4 regions of the Metabacillus sediminilitoris genome follow, and region 3 is predicted to be linked to each of the others. Evidence: riboswitches for the same ligand, from Rfam matches in the RefSeq annotation. Region 3 holds a riboswitch; each other region holds the start of a gene.
What was found. Region 3 has a riboswitch for thiamine pyrophosphate ahead of GMB29_RS05030 (thiamine phosphate synthase). Riboswitches for the same ligand answer to the same signal wherever they lie in the genome.
Positions count from the first base shown of each region.

Region 1: linked by a shared signal. The riboswitch ahead of GMB29_RS19050 (ABC transporter substrate-binding protein) and the one ahead of GMB29_RS05030 (thiamine phosphate synthase) in region 3 are both predicted to bind thiamine pyrophosphate.
Region 2: linked by a shared signal. The riboswitch ahead of thiC (phosphomethylpyrimidine synthase ThiC) and the one ahead of GMB29_RS05030 (thiamine phosphate synthase) in region 3 are both predicted to bind thiamine pyrophosphate.
Region 4: linked by a shared signal. The riboswitch ahead of GMB29_RS15240 (acetylornithine deacetylase) and the one ahead of GMB29_RS05030 (thiamine phosphate synthase) in region 3 are both predicted to bind thiamine pyrophosphate.

Region 1 covers NZ_CP046266.1:3,968,425-3,971,884, reverse strand. The annotation lists gene spo0A (sporulation transcription factor Spo0A) at 1-378, shown strand, start outside; gene GMB29_RS19060 (hypothetical protein) at 714-884, opposite strand; gene GMB29_RS19055 (helix-turn-helix domain-containing protein) at 1,056-1,274, opposite strand; TPP riboswitch at 1,511-1,620, shown strand; gene GMB29_RS19050 (ABC transporter substrate-binding protein) at 1,715-2,710, shown strand; gene GMB29_RS19045 (thiamine-binding protein) at 2,724-3,014, shown strand; gene GMB29_RS19040 (ABC transporter permease) at 3,014-3,460, shown strand, end outside.
Region 2 covers NZ_CP046266.1:3,187,958-3,191,417, reverse strand. The annotation lists gene thiC (phosphomethylpyrimidine synthase ThiC) at 29-1,801, opposite strand; TPP riboswitch at 1,921-2,036, opposite strand; gene GMB29_RS15095 (MOSC domain-containing protein) at 2,187-2,834, opposite strand.
Region 3 covers NZ_CP046266.1:987,371-990,830, forward strand. The annotation lists gene GMB29_RS05025 (monovalent cation:proton antiporter family protein) at 1-1,393, shown strand, start outside; TPP riboswitch at 1,638-1,747, shown strand; gene GMB29_RS05030 (thiamine phosphate synthase) at 2,066-2,659, shown strand; gene thiO (glycine oxidase ThiO) at 2,671-3,460, shown strand, end outside.
Region 4 covers NZ_CP046266.1:3,212,768-3,216,227, reverse strand. The annotation lists gene GMB29_RS15245 (bile acid:sodium symporter family protein) at 349-1,332, shown strand; TPP riboswitch at 1,435-1,536, shown strand; gene GMB29_RS15240 (acetylornithine deacetylase) at 1,662-2,939, shown strand; gene tenA (thiaminase II) at 2,959-3,460, shown strand, end outside.

The DNA of each region.
Region 1 (3,460 bases), 2.6 Mb from region 3:
TCGAATGAATCACAAGGAAAAGGTAAAAACCTTGACGCTAGTATTACAAGCATCATTCATGAAATCGGAGTTCCGGCACATATTAAAGGATATATGTACTTACGTGAAGCCATTTCAATGGTTTATAATGATATCGAATTATTAGGATCCATTACAAAAGTGTTATATCCTGACATTGCAAAAAAATACAATACAACAGCATCACGTGTAGAACGTGCTATCCGCCATGCAATTGAAGTAGCATGGAGTCGTGGAAATATCGAATCGATCTCTTCGTTATTTGGATATACGGTAAGCATGACAAAAGCGAAACCAACAAATTCAGAATTTATCGCGATGGTTGCGGATAAATTACGCTTGGAACATAAAGCTTCTTGAAATGGATAGGAGTATGCAGTTTCAAGGAATAGAGTTTAACCTGAAATATCATACTAACTGACCGGTTAAAGAATACCTATGGATATTTAAAAAACAACCTTCTTTTTTATTGGACTATTCCAAGAATTAGGGAGGTTTTTATTTTCGTTAACGTCATAATACAATTGGGAACTCATTTTCTTTGAGTAGGTCTTTCGTGAGTAGGATACCAACTATAAAAAGTGGTGTGATAGATACGTTTAATTAGCAGTATTTGCTAAGAAGTTGGGAAGGATAAGAAAGGCTTACTTAACTGAGTAGAGTAGGAATATAAACGCATGTATGGAACAGGTTAGCTAATATTTAATACCTTTAAATTGAATACTTTTCATTTGAATAGAACCTTTCACTCCATCAAATTTCAAAATATGCATGACTTGTTCGACTGCCTCTGTTATACCTCTAGCATTAATAATAAGCTCACGCTGCACTTTGTTAGCATTGACAGTGAAAATATATTGTTTCAATTGTTTCACCCTTTTTCTTCATCATTTATGAGGTAATGATAGGTCAGAAATCAAAATCAATCTATGTAAGTGAAAGATTTTATTCCAATCTTAATTTGTCGAAAATATGAGGTGTAACAATACAATGAATTTTCTCACTGTTTCAAGGAAAATAAAAAAGAGTGAACTTAATCACTCCTCAGAAACTTTCCATACATAAAGATCTTCTATTGTACAGTTTAATTCTTTTGATATACTCATTGCATTATTCAAACTCATGACCTTAGTATCAAGATACGCTGTAAGTTGTTCCATTGGAATATTCGTATTAGTCGCAAGAACATCAAGCTCAGTGTTGCTTTTTGATAAAAGTTCTTTAAGATTACTTTTCTTAGCTTTATATGCAGTCAAAATTAACACCTCGCTTTTATCTAAGCATACCATACAATCAATCGTATTGATACTTACTCACTAATGCTTCGTTCTATTTTTTATTTATATAGTAAGTTATAGACTCGGGAAGTTCATGACGTACTTTTGATATTTTATTTTTCATTTCATTCTTCGAAACATTCTCCATCCTAAGTTTTTTTCTATAGCAAATTCTTGTCTATCTGTTATAATACCTTATAGAAAAAGTAAATAGCTAAGAATTGTAGGGGAACCAGTGTGACTGGTTGAGATTGGATCTGTAAGATGCTGACCCTTTGAACCTGAACTGGTTAAGACCAGCGGAGGAAACATATTCGATGATAGATTAAATATGTTTGTTGCGTACGCGCGGGTTCTTTTTCCGGGTGTTTTTTTATTTTTTCAAAAACGTTATTACATAGACAACAGGAGGAAATGTCATGAAAAAATGGATCGTGCTGCTTTGTTCACTTGGTCTTCTCCTTGCAGGGTGTGCAAATGGACAAGATACAGCAAAAAAAGATCAGAATACGAAGAAGAATGAGAAAATTACAGTTGTGCTTGATTGGACGGCAAATACAAATCATACAGGTTTATATGTTGCACAAGAAAAAGGATATTTTAAAGAGGAAGGCTTAGATGTTGAAATCATTATGCCAGGAGAAACAGGCGCTGATCAGCTCGTTGCTTCAGGTAAAGCAGACTATGGTGTAAGCTATCAAGAAAGTATTACTCAAGCTCGTGTGCAAGGAGTACCACTTGTTTCAATTGCAGCAGTCATTCAACACAATACATCAGGTTTTGCTTCACCAGCTGAAAAAAATATTAAATCTCCAAAGGATTTCGCAGGGAAAACATATGGAGGATGGGGAGCACCTGTTGAGAAATCAGTCATCTCATCATTGATGAATCAGGAAGATGCAAATGTTGAAGATGTTTCGATTGTAAATATTGGAGATGCTGACTTTTTTACAGCAGTAAAACGCGATATTGATTTTGCATGGATTTATTATGGTTGGACAGGTATTGAAGCTGAGTTACGCGGTGAAAAAATTAATATGATTTATTTAACTGACTATAGTGAAAATCTTGATTATTATACACCTGTGCTAGCTACGAATGAAGAGAAACTTGAAACAAATCCAGAACAAGCAAAGAAATTTTTATCTGCTGTTTCAAAAGGTTATAAGTATGCAATTGAAAACCCAGACCAGGCAGCGGACATCTTAATCAAAGCTGCTCCAGACTTAGATCCTGAATTAGTAAAGAAAAGTCAAGAATGGTTAGCTTCTCGCTATCAAGATGATGCACCGAGATGGGGGGAACAAAAGCAGGAAGTTTGGGAAAACTATGCAAATTGGATGTACGAAAATAAATTATTAGAAAAACAACTAGATGCAGAGAAAGCATTTACAAACGAATATTTACCAAAGTAAGGAGTAGTTAAAAATGACCAATGCATTAATCAGCATACAAATTATCCCGAAAACAAAAAATGGTGAGGATGTCATTCCATATGTGGATGAAGCAATTAAAATCATTGCTGAAGCAGGTGTGAAATATGAGGTACATCCATTGGAAACCACAATGGAAGGTGAGCTTCCTCAATTATTTACTATTATTACAAAAATGAATGAGCGCATGATCGAAATGGGAAGCCGAAATGTAATCTCTCAAGTGAAAATCTTATATCAGCCAACTGGAATTGCAATGGATGATTTAACGGAGAAATACCGCTAATGAAAACGAACTACTTGAAGGGATGGAGACCGATTATTGTTCTCCTTCTTTTCTTTTTTCTTTGGGAAATTCTTGTTAAAAAGACTAATGTCCCTGAGTGGCTTTTACCAGCACCATCTAAGATTATCAAAGAAATGATCACAGGCTGGGAAAGCTTTTCGGGACACTTGCTCGCGACAACAAAGCTTGGATTTTCAGGTTTTGCAATCGGAGTTTGTATAGGATTATTAACGGCAGTGTTACTACATGTGGTTCCATTTGTGAGAGAGTCTGTTTATCCATTGCTCATTCTATCACAAAATGTCCCGGTAATTGTTTTAGCACCCCTTCTCGTCATATGGTTTGGTTTCGGTGTTTTGCCGAAAATGATCGTTATTACACTTGTCTGCTTTTTTCCGGTTACTGTTGCAGCACTTGATGGCTTTAAACAAACAGCTTCTGATTTA
Region 2 (3,460 bases), 2.2 Mb from region 3:
AGATAAATAAAAGCAAAGTTATGTGACTTTATTTGTAGATAACAGATCCGCCGTCAATAAATTCCTTTGCTTTTTCCTTTAAGCCATTTTCTAGCATTTCTTGTTCGGAAAAATTGCCGTTCGTTGCCATTTGTCGAATATCTTGAGAAATTCTCATTGAACAGAATTTTGGCCCGCACATTGAACAGAAATGGGCTGTTTTTGCTCCTTCAGCAGGTAATGTTTCATCATGATATTCAAGAGCTTTTTCTGGATCCAGGGAAAGATTGAATTGATCATGCCATCTGAATTCAAATCTTGCTTTTGAAAGGGCATCATCACGATTTTGTGCGCCTGGATGTCCTTTTGCTAAGTCAGCCGCATGTGCAGCAATTTTATACGCAATAACACCTTCGCGTACATCATCTTTATTTGGTAAGCCAAGATGTTCTTTAGGTGTAACATAGCAAAGCATCGCTGTGCCAAACCAACCGATCATCGCTGCACCAATTGCAGATGTTATATGATCATAGCCTGGTGCAATATCTGTTGTTAATGGACCTAATGTATAAAAGGGTGCTTCCTTACAGATTTCCTGCTGTTTATCGACGTTTTCCTTTATTAAATGCATCGGTACATGACCAGGGCCTTCTATCATGACTTGAACATCATATTTCCAAGCAATTTCTGTTAATTCACCTAGTGTTTCTAGTTCAGCAAATTGTGCTTCATCATTGGCATCGGCAATAGAACCAGGTCTTAACCCATCACCAAGTGAGATAGAAATATCATATTTCGTTAAAATCTCACAAATTTCATTGAAATGTGTGTAGAGAAAGTTCTCCTTATGATGAGCAAGGCACCATTGTGCTAAAATAGAACCGCCTCGTGATACAATTCCTGTTGTACGTTTTGCTGTAAGTGGTATATATCGAAGCAGCACGCCAGCATGAATAGTAAAATAATCAACACCTTGTTCAGCTTGTTCAATTAGTGTGTCTCGATATACTTCCCATGTTAAATCTTCAGCAATACCGTTCACTTTTTCTAAAGCCTGGTAAATAGGTACCGTCCCTACAGGAACAGGAGAGTTACGAATGATCCATTCTCTCGTTGTGTGTATGTCCTTACCAGTCGATAAGTCCATAATATTATCAGCACCCCAGCGAGTTGCCCATGTCATCTTTTCCACTTCTTCTTCAATCGATGAGGAAACAGCGGAATTTCCGATATTTGCGTTGATCTTTACATGAAAATTCTTTCCGATAATCATTGGTTCACTTTCTGGATGATTGATATTAGCAGGGATAATGGCACGTCCTGCAGCTACCTCTTGGCGAACAAATTCAGGTTCCATAGACTCTCTAATCGCAATAAATTCCATCTCAGGAGTGATGATTCCTTTACGAGCATAGTGAAGCTGTGTGACGCTTTTTCCTTCTTTGGCCACTATTGGTTTTATATGTTGTGATGGAAATACTTCTAAATTTGTTTGCTTCTTCGTCAATTTATAGCCATTATCTTCAGGCTTTACAGTACGACCTTCATATCGTTCCACATCGTTTCGAGCTAAAATCCATTTCTCTCTTATTCTTGGCAGCCCTTTTCGAATATCAATTTCAGCGGTTACATCAGTATAAGGCCCGCTTGTATCGTATACTCTTATAGGTGGATTTGTTTCCTCACCATATGTATTTTTTGTTGGACTTTGAGAAATTTGCCTTACTGGTACTTTAACATCAGGGGTACTTCCTTGAACATAAACCTTTTTACTTCCTGGAAATGGCTGTTTGATATTAATTTTCATGATACTCCTCCTCATAAGTGAATGAACATGAATTCTTTCAGAAACAGCGAAAGGCAAAATAAAAACGGATTCTGATATTCAGAACCCGTTTGGAGTAGGTAATAACTGTAAAAAGGAACGAAGAAATGTCCTTTTAACAACTGTTACTACTTCCCTACGCTGGTATCATCCAGATCAGGTTCAAAGGGTCAAAGAACTTCAAGCGCGTTCTTCTCTCAGTCCAAGCTAATGGACTCCCCTAGTAGAAAATGGTATTAAGTTAAAATCAGTACTAACTATAACATAATTACTCTGCTAGTCAATGAAATATTTTTAAAATTTTTATTTTTGATCTTTTTGAACTAGAGAGAATTGAAAACGTAAGAGAAATAAGAGTTTTGACTTTATAGCTAAGAATCTATCATTGTTTTGCCTGATTATAAAGCTTTAACATTCTTTCTTTCCATTCTAAAGCAAGTTCATCGATCGAGAGAATGGATTCTATTTGGGAAAGATCCTTTTTATTAAAAAAGTATGTATGATGAATGGCTGCAATCGAAATTTCTTTAGGATGCTTTTTAAGTAATGTTATTGCAGAATCTGAAGTAATTGTGCCTTCCTGTAATACGCGAAAGAAATATCCAGTATAACCCACTTCAACAATTTTACTTAATAGTGTGTTAATGTTTGCATGTTTATTAATCGTTGAACATGGAAACCTGCCTTGTGATACTTGTAAAATTGCTGTACCAATTTGAAACACATCGCCAATACAGACATCTTTTTCTTCCATTGCGGTTGGTGTAAGATTCTCGCCAAATGCAGCATTTGGTAGACTTCTTCCATAAAGCTTTTCCCAATGTGCATAGTGTTCATATGGATAAACACATATAACTCTTTCGCTTCCGCCATGAAACTCATGATTTTCAACATCATCACCATCAACACGATGAGATAAAACCTCTAGTTTATCAACTTGTTTTTTTGAAATTCCAGAACGGTACTCTGTTCCGTTATAGGAGAGTGTTTTTGGCGTCCCTTTACTTAACCATATAATTTTTGCTGTCATATCGATCACATCCTAATTAGATTCCGATTTGGCATAAAAGTGCCACTAATTAATAATATGGAGAAATGGAGTTAGATTACAAGCCAAACATTTTAAAAAGCTATTCATATAAGAGGGGGGGTGTCTGATCAACGGCTAAAAAAATACATCAATAATGAATAATTGATGTACATGATCATACGATATGGCTTTTTTCAGGCTCTTTATCTTGTAGGAATGAATTTTCTTCATTCATTTTTATATTTAGCAAGTGATCCAGGTGTTGACTTGCCATTATTGTTCGATGAAGTGTAGCCCGTTTTCTTTTGTGATTTTTATCATTTGTTACCGGTATTCTTTAATTACAACATCAATCGTTTTCATAATGAACGCCTCGCATTAAACTTTACATAGTGGAAAAGTCCTGGTAATACAATTATCGGATTTTTTTACCTATAGTAAGGTTAATTGCGAAAATTTTTAAGTGGTTTTTAATGAAATACTATATACAGTGTTTCATTCTGAATGAGAAAGGTAGATATTGAATGTGGTATTGGGAGGGAATATAGGAAATGGTAAGTCTAATCAAACTGAATATACTCATGTGTAAGGAATATGATCTAGTAGATAAGAAGGGTGTAATGTAG
Region 3 (3,460 bases):
AGGTGGCATCATGAATTCAAATATCGGCCAGATTATTTTACTAGTCGCTGTCATTGCTGATTTGGTCACTATGATTTTGCTAGCAGTATTTGCATCAATTTACGGTGGAGGAGATAGTAATACATGGCTGTTATTAATTCTATTTGCTGCAGGTGTATTACTTTATTTCTTAGGAAAATCGTTTAAGCATCGCTCGTTTATTGAAACGATGTCAAAGGGAACAATTCAGATCGGTACTCGTGCTGTATTTACGCTTATTATTGTTTTGGTAGCCATCTCTGAAACAATCGGTGCTGAGAATATTCTTGGAGCATTTTTAGCAGGTGTTCTTGTCTCGTTATTATCACCAAATAAGGAAATGGTACAGAAGCTTGATTCGTTCGGTTATGGGTTTTTAATCCCGATTTTCTTTGTGATGGTTGGAGTAGACTTAGATATTTGGGCATTGTTTAAAGATCCGAAAATCTTTTTATTAATTCCTTTACTATTGATTGCACTTTTAATTTCTAAAATCATACCAATATTCTTCTTGAAACGCTGGTATGATCTCAAAACAACACTTGCATCAGGATTTCTCTTAACTTCAACACTTTCATTAGTGATTGCCGCCGCAACGGTTGGTGAACGTATGGAGATTATTACTCCTGAAATTTCGGGAGCTCTTATTTTAGTTGCAGTCATAACAAGTATTTTTACGCCGATTTTCTTTAAAAAGCTCTTCCCAAAACATAAAACAGAACAGGCGAAAATTAAGGTTGCATTTATTGGAGCAAATCAAACATCCTTACCTGTTACTAGAGAGCTAAACCCCGAATTATATGAAACAATTGTCTTTCATACACAGCAAGATAAAATCGATAAGCAAATCGCTGAATCTATGTTTGAAATAAAAGAAATCACTGATTTTGAAGTGGAAACATTAAAAGAACAACATGCATTTGATGTGGACCTCATCGTTGTGGCAACAGGTGATGAACAAAGAAATGCTGATATTGCTTTGTTTGCAAAAGAAGAGGAAGTGAATCGAATCATTGCAAGCGTTGCTTCCCCAGAATTAGATATGAAACTGAAAGAGCACGGTATTGATGTGTTTTCTACATTACTTTCTACAAAAACGATGCTTCGAGCACTCATTGAAGCTCCAGGTGTGATGAAGATCTTAACAAATCAGGAATCAATGCTGTATCAAATCAACTTAAGCAACGCGAAATATAACAACATTTTACTTCGAAATTTCCCGTTTACAGGCGATATTATTTTTGTGCGAATCTTCCGTGGAAAGGATTCCATAGTCCCGCATGGAGATACTGATCTGAAAGTTGGGGATCGTCTCATTGTGACAGGATCAAGAGAGTATGTGAAGGAGTTAAAACGTGAGCTTGAGCTTAGATAACAACTTTTACTCTTGAAAGTTATTAATCATTTGGTATGATAGAGATATGAGAAAAGCGGATGCGCCTTGTTCAGCCTCAGGCAAATAAGACGCGCATGAATAGAAGGCGTTCTTTGCCTTCAATTCATGAGTGGCTTATGATCTCGAGGCAGTCAATAACGCGACATCCTGTCGCATTGACTGCACTTGCACGTCCTGTGCTTCGGGGCTGCGGCGCAGGAGCTAGACAAAAAACTTAATAATGATTAACCGCTAGGGGAGCCCTATAGTATGGGCTGAGATTAAAGTGCTTCTTTAAGACCCTTATAACCTGATCTGGTTCATACCAGCGTAGGGAAGTGGATACGGCATATTTATAACTATGTGTATAAACCACTTTCTTATTTTGGAAAGTGGTTTTTTGTTTTTGGTTTAGACTTTCTTCTAAGAGATTGTTGCTTTTAGAACGAAAAAACTATTTAAGGTTGATTGGAGCAGATTACGAGACTCCTGCGGGTGCAGCGGGACAGGTGAGACTCATGCAGGCGTTTACGCCGAGGAGGCTCACCGCCCGCCCCACGGTCATCGTGCATCTCTCGCTGCAATCAACCACACTGCACTACTTGGTAAATACCAACAAAGTATGAGAAAACAGCCTTATTTTAAAAAAATCATTAAATCAAGGTGAGAAAAGTGGAAATTCATGTAATTACAGATGGAAAACAGACAGTGGAAGATGTGACTGCCCGTATTTTAATGATTCACAAACAAGCAGACTTTATCCACATTCGTGAAAAATCAAAACCTGTTTCTGAAATTCTGAAAATTGTCGCAATATTAATTGATGGCGGTGTGCCAAGACGTAAGCTTGTAATCAATGACCGACTTGATGTCGCATTACTTAATCAAATTCCTAATGTGCACTTACCAGGGCATAGCTTTCCAATCGAAAGAGTGAGGGAATTTGAACCTGCATTAAGGATTGGCCGCTCAGTTCATTCTCTTGAAGAGGCGATGGAATGTGAAAGAGCGGGAGCAGATTATGTATTGTTTGGTCATGTGTTCGCAACTGAGTCAAAAGCAGCTTTATTGCCACGCGGAGTAAAGCAATTAGCTGACATATGTCAACATATCCAAATTCCAGTGATTGCGATTGGCGGGATCGTTCCGGATACCATTCCAAAGTTAAAAGGCATAAAAGTGAGTGGAGTTGCTGTTATGTCATATGTTATTGGAAGTGAGCATCCTGCTCGTGCCATACAGAATATAAAAGCGAGTTTTGCCTAAGGAGGAATACCATGAACAAACAATATGAGGTAGGAATAATCGGCGGTGGCATCATTGGTCAATCAATTGCCTATCACTTAGCAAAAGAAGGTGTTTCTGTCCTAGTCTTAGAAAGTCATAAAATCGGCACAGGGGCAACAAGTGCTGCAGCTGGTATGCTTGGAGCGAATTCTGAGCTTGAAAAAAATGACGCTTTTTATCAATTTGCGAAAGAAAGTCAACGGCTATATCATAGCTTACAATATGAACTTTCAGAACGATCACAGATCAATATTGGGCTTGTTGATAAAGGGATGTATAAAATCGCCATGAATGATGATGAAGCTGATTCTTTAAAAGAAGCAGCAAGCTACTATAAGTCAGTAGAATGGCATGAAAAAGAGATGGTGCTTGAACATGAATCAACCCTTTCAACGAGTATTAAAGGGGCATTATACATAAAAGAGGATGGTCATGTCTCACCACTACATGTTTGTGCAGCATTTTCAAAGTCTGCTAGTTTACTAGGAGCAACAATTTTAGAAAATTCACCTGTACATGCTATTAAAAAAACGTCAAAGAATGGCTATACGTTATCAACTCCACGAGCTGATTTTAGTGTTAACAAAGTCGTGATAGCGAATGGCGTGTGGAGTGGACATTTCTTCAAGCAATTAGGTGTAAATGCAGGAATGAAGCCTGTAAAGGGAGAATGTCTTTCTGTTAAAAGCAGCGAAATAAGTTTAGAAAAAACGATCTTTTATGACCATTGTTATATCGTCCCGAAAGGGGATGGAAGAATCGTTATCGGCGCAACAATGG
Region 4 (3,460 bases), 2.2 Mb from region 3:
AGCATGAACTATGTTAAAATTTAGTAAAGGTAATAGTTCATAAGGAGAAGTATAACTAAATTGATAACGTGAAAAATTGTTAATTTCTCATCATCATATCGCTGTAGCAATATGGAACGAAGGGCATAAAAAGGGATATTAGCATACGACATGTCTTCGTTGGTTTCCTCGTAAAGAGATGAAGTAGAGTATCTTTTTAAATTCACAGGTTTTATCTTAAGGATGGATATTTTTATCATAGTTGGAATTGATCGAATAAAACAATGTGATTTCAAAACTCACTTAATGCAATCCAAATTTGATACAATAAATCTACACATTGTTCATAATTAGTTAGGAGAATGCATAATGCTTCAAAAATTAAATCGGCAGCTTGAAAAATTCATGCCGTTTATTACACCAGCTAGCGTGATAATAGGAATCATATTTTCAGAACATCTATTAAGCCTCTCATTTTTAATTCCTTGGATTTTTGCACTTATGACGTTTTCAGGGAGTCTTGGTTCTAATTTTTCATCATTTAAAGGAGTTGCCAAAAGTCCGCTTCCCTTATTCATTATTCTCCTTCTCTTGCATGTTATTATGCCTGTTATCGCATGGATAACGGGACAGCTCATTTTTATGGATGATCATTTAATAGTGACTGGGTTAGTGTTAGGGGCTGTAATTCCAACTGGTGTCACAAGTGTCATTTGGGTGTCAATTTACAAAGGGAACATGGCGCTCGCTTTATCGATTATTTTAATTGATACAGTTTTATCACCATTCCTTGTACCGCAAACTCTATCACTTCTAGTCGGTCAGAATGTTGAGATGGACACATTTTCAATTATGAATGGATTGCTTTTTATGGTTGTATTGCCATCGTTAATAGGAATGCTAGTAAACCATTTATCAAAAGGCAAAAGTGTAAAAGCAGGAAAAATGTTATCGCCTTTTTCAAAATTAGGCCTTGCTACTGTTGTCATGATCAATGGTGCAGTTGTTGCCCCGTATGTTGTTGATTTTAATGGTAAGCTTTTCTTAATTGCGATAACTGTGTTTGTTTTAGCATGTGTATGTTATGTATTAATCTGGATGATTAGTAAATGGTTAAAGCAAGATCGAGAAACGAGAGCGGTTATGCTATTTACAGGCGGCATGAGGAATATAAGTGCTGGCGCTGTTATTGTTGTTCAATATTTTCCAGCTGCCGTTGCACTTCCTGTTATTATAGGGATGTTGTTTCAACAAATGTTAGCCTCCATTTTTGGCTCATTATTTAAAAGATTTGAAGATCGATCTGTTCATACGAAAAAACAACTTCCAGATAATGTGCGTGTATCATCATAACTGAATGCAGGGAATCGAAATGAATATAACTTATTGCCAAAAATAAGATAATGTGATAAAAATAGTGTAATCACTTGCTAAAAGATTCATAATTTAATAGTTATTCACCACTAGGGGAGCTGTTAAAGCTGAGAGAGACCTTTGTCTTGACCCTTATTACCTGATCTAGATAATACTAGCGTAGGGAAGAGGTGTTTGAATATACGTTTAAAAACATAGAATCAATTTGTATGTTTTTACAATGTTTTGCACAAATATTGAGCGTTCAAACCACTTCTTTCGATAAAGAAGTGGTTTTTTTGTACTTAAAAATACAAGGAGGTGTTTCGATGACAATCGAATTATCAGAATTAGTTGAGCAAATAGATAGTCGCAAAGATGAGTTGATTGATTTACTTAAAAAGCTGATTGAATTTAAAACACCGGCCCCGCCAGCCCGCAATACGAAGGAAGCTCAAACCTTTATTGCGAATTTTTTACAAGAAAAGGGTTTCATTATTGATATGTGGGATGTGTACCCGAATGATCCGAATGTTGTCGGTGTTCTGAATGGAAAAGAAGAGCATGCCTATAAAAGTTTAATCATTAACGGACATATTGATGTTGCCGAAGTAGGTAAGGATGAAAACTGGGATGTTGATCCTTTTATTCCAATTGTAAAAAATGGAGCGGTTATCGGCAGAGGTGCAGCTGATATGAAAGGTGGTTTAGCCGGGGCCTTATTTGCTATTCAGCTTTTACATGAAGCAGGAATTGACTTGCCAGGCAGCTTGCTTTTTCAATCTGTTATCGGAGAAGAAGTAGGTGAAGCAGGGACTCTCGAGTGCTGTAAACGAGGGTATAAAGCAGATTTTGCGGTCGTTGTTGATACAAGTGATTTACATATTCAAGGTCAAGGTGGCGTGATCACTGGATGGATTACAGTGAAAAGTGACCAAACCTTTCATGATGCAACAAGAAGGCAAATGATTCATGCAGGCGGGAAATTATTTGGAGCAAGTGCCATTGAGAAAATGATGGTGATCATAAATGGGTTACAGGAACTTGAACGTCACTGGGCTGTAACGAAAAGTTATCAAGGCTTCCTGCCAGGAACAAATACGATTAATCCAGCAGTCATTGAGGGTGGGAGACATGCGGCATTTATCGCAGATGAGTGCCGACTATGGATTACCGTCCACTATTATCCGAATGAAACACATGAACAAATTATTGAGGAAATAGAAGAACACATACGTCATGTCGCAAATGCTGATCCATGGCTTCGAAAAAATCCCCCTATATTTGAATGGGGAGGTAAGTCAATGATTGTTGACCGCGGGGAAATTTTTCCGTCACTTGAAGTTGATCCAAACGAGTTGGGGGTAAAGCAATTAGCATCTGCACATCGAGAAGTCATTCAAGAAGAGGTCATAATCGATGTTTCACCATCTGTAACAGATGGCGGATGGCTTGGTGAGGCTGGAATTCCGACAGCCATATATGGCCCGGGAAACTTACAAAATGCCCATGCAGTAAATGAGCAAGTATCGATCGGCCAGCTTGTTTCTTATACTAAAGTCATTTTGATGTTTATCTATAATTGGTGCAATACAAAACGTCTATAACAAATAAGGAGTGAAAAACATGAAATTCAGTCAGCGCTTAGTTGAAAAGGTTGTCCCATTATGGCAAAAAAATCATGTGCATCCGTTCGTACAAGGGATCGGCGATGGTACGTTAGAAAAAGAAAAATTTCGTTTTTATATGATTCAAGATTATTTATTTTTAATTGACTATGCAAAGCTATTTGCAATAGGTGCAGTAAAGGCTAAAGATCTTGTGACAATGGGGAAATTTGCTGCTCTTCTTGATGCCACAATAAATGAAGAAATGGAACTTCATCGTCAATATGCAAATCGCTTTGGGATCTCTCTTAACGAACTTGAAGCTGCCAAGCCTTCACCTACAACACTAGCCTATACTCATTATATGTTACATGTCAGTCAAAATGGCACACTTGCTGAACTCGTTTCATCCCTGCTTCCATGTATGTGGAGTTACTGGGAAATTGGAAAAGCATTAAATGAACGAGAAGGTGCAGATGAACATGAGTTTTATGGTGAGTGGATCAAAATGTATGCTTCAG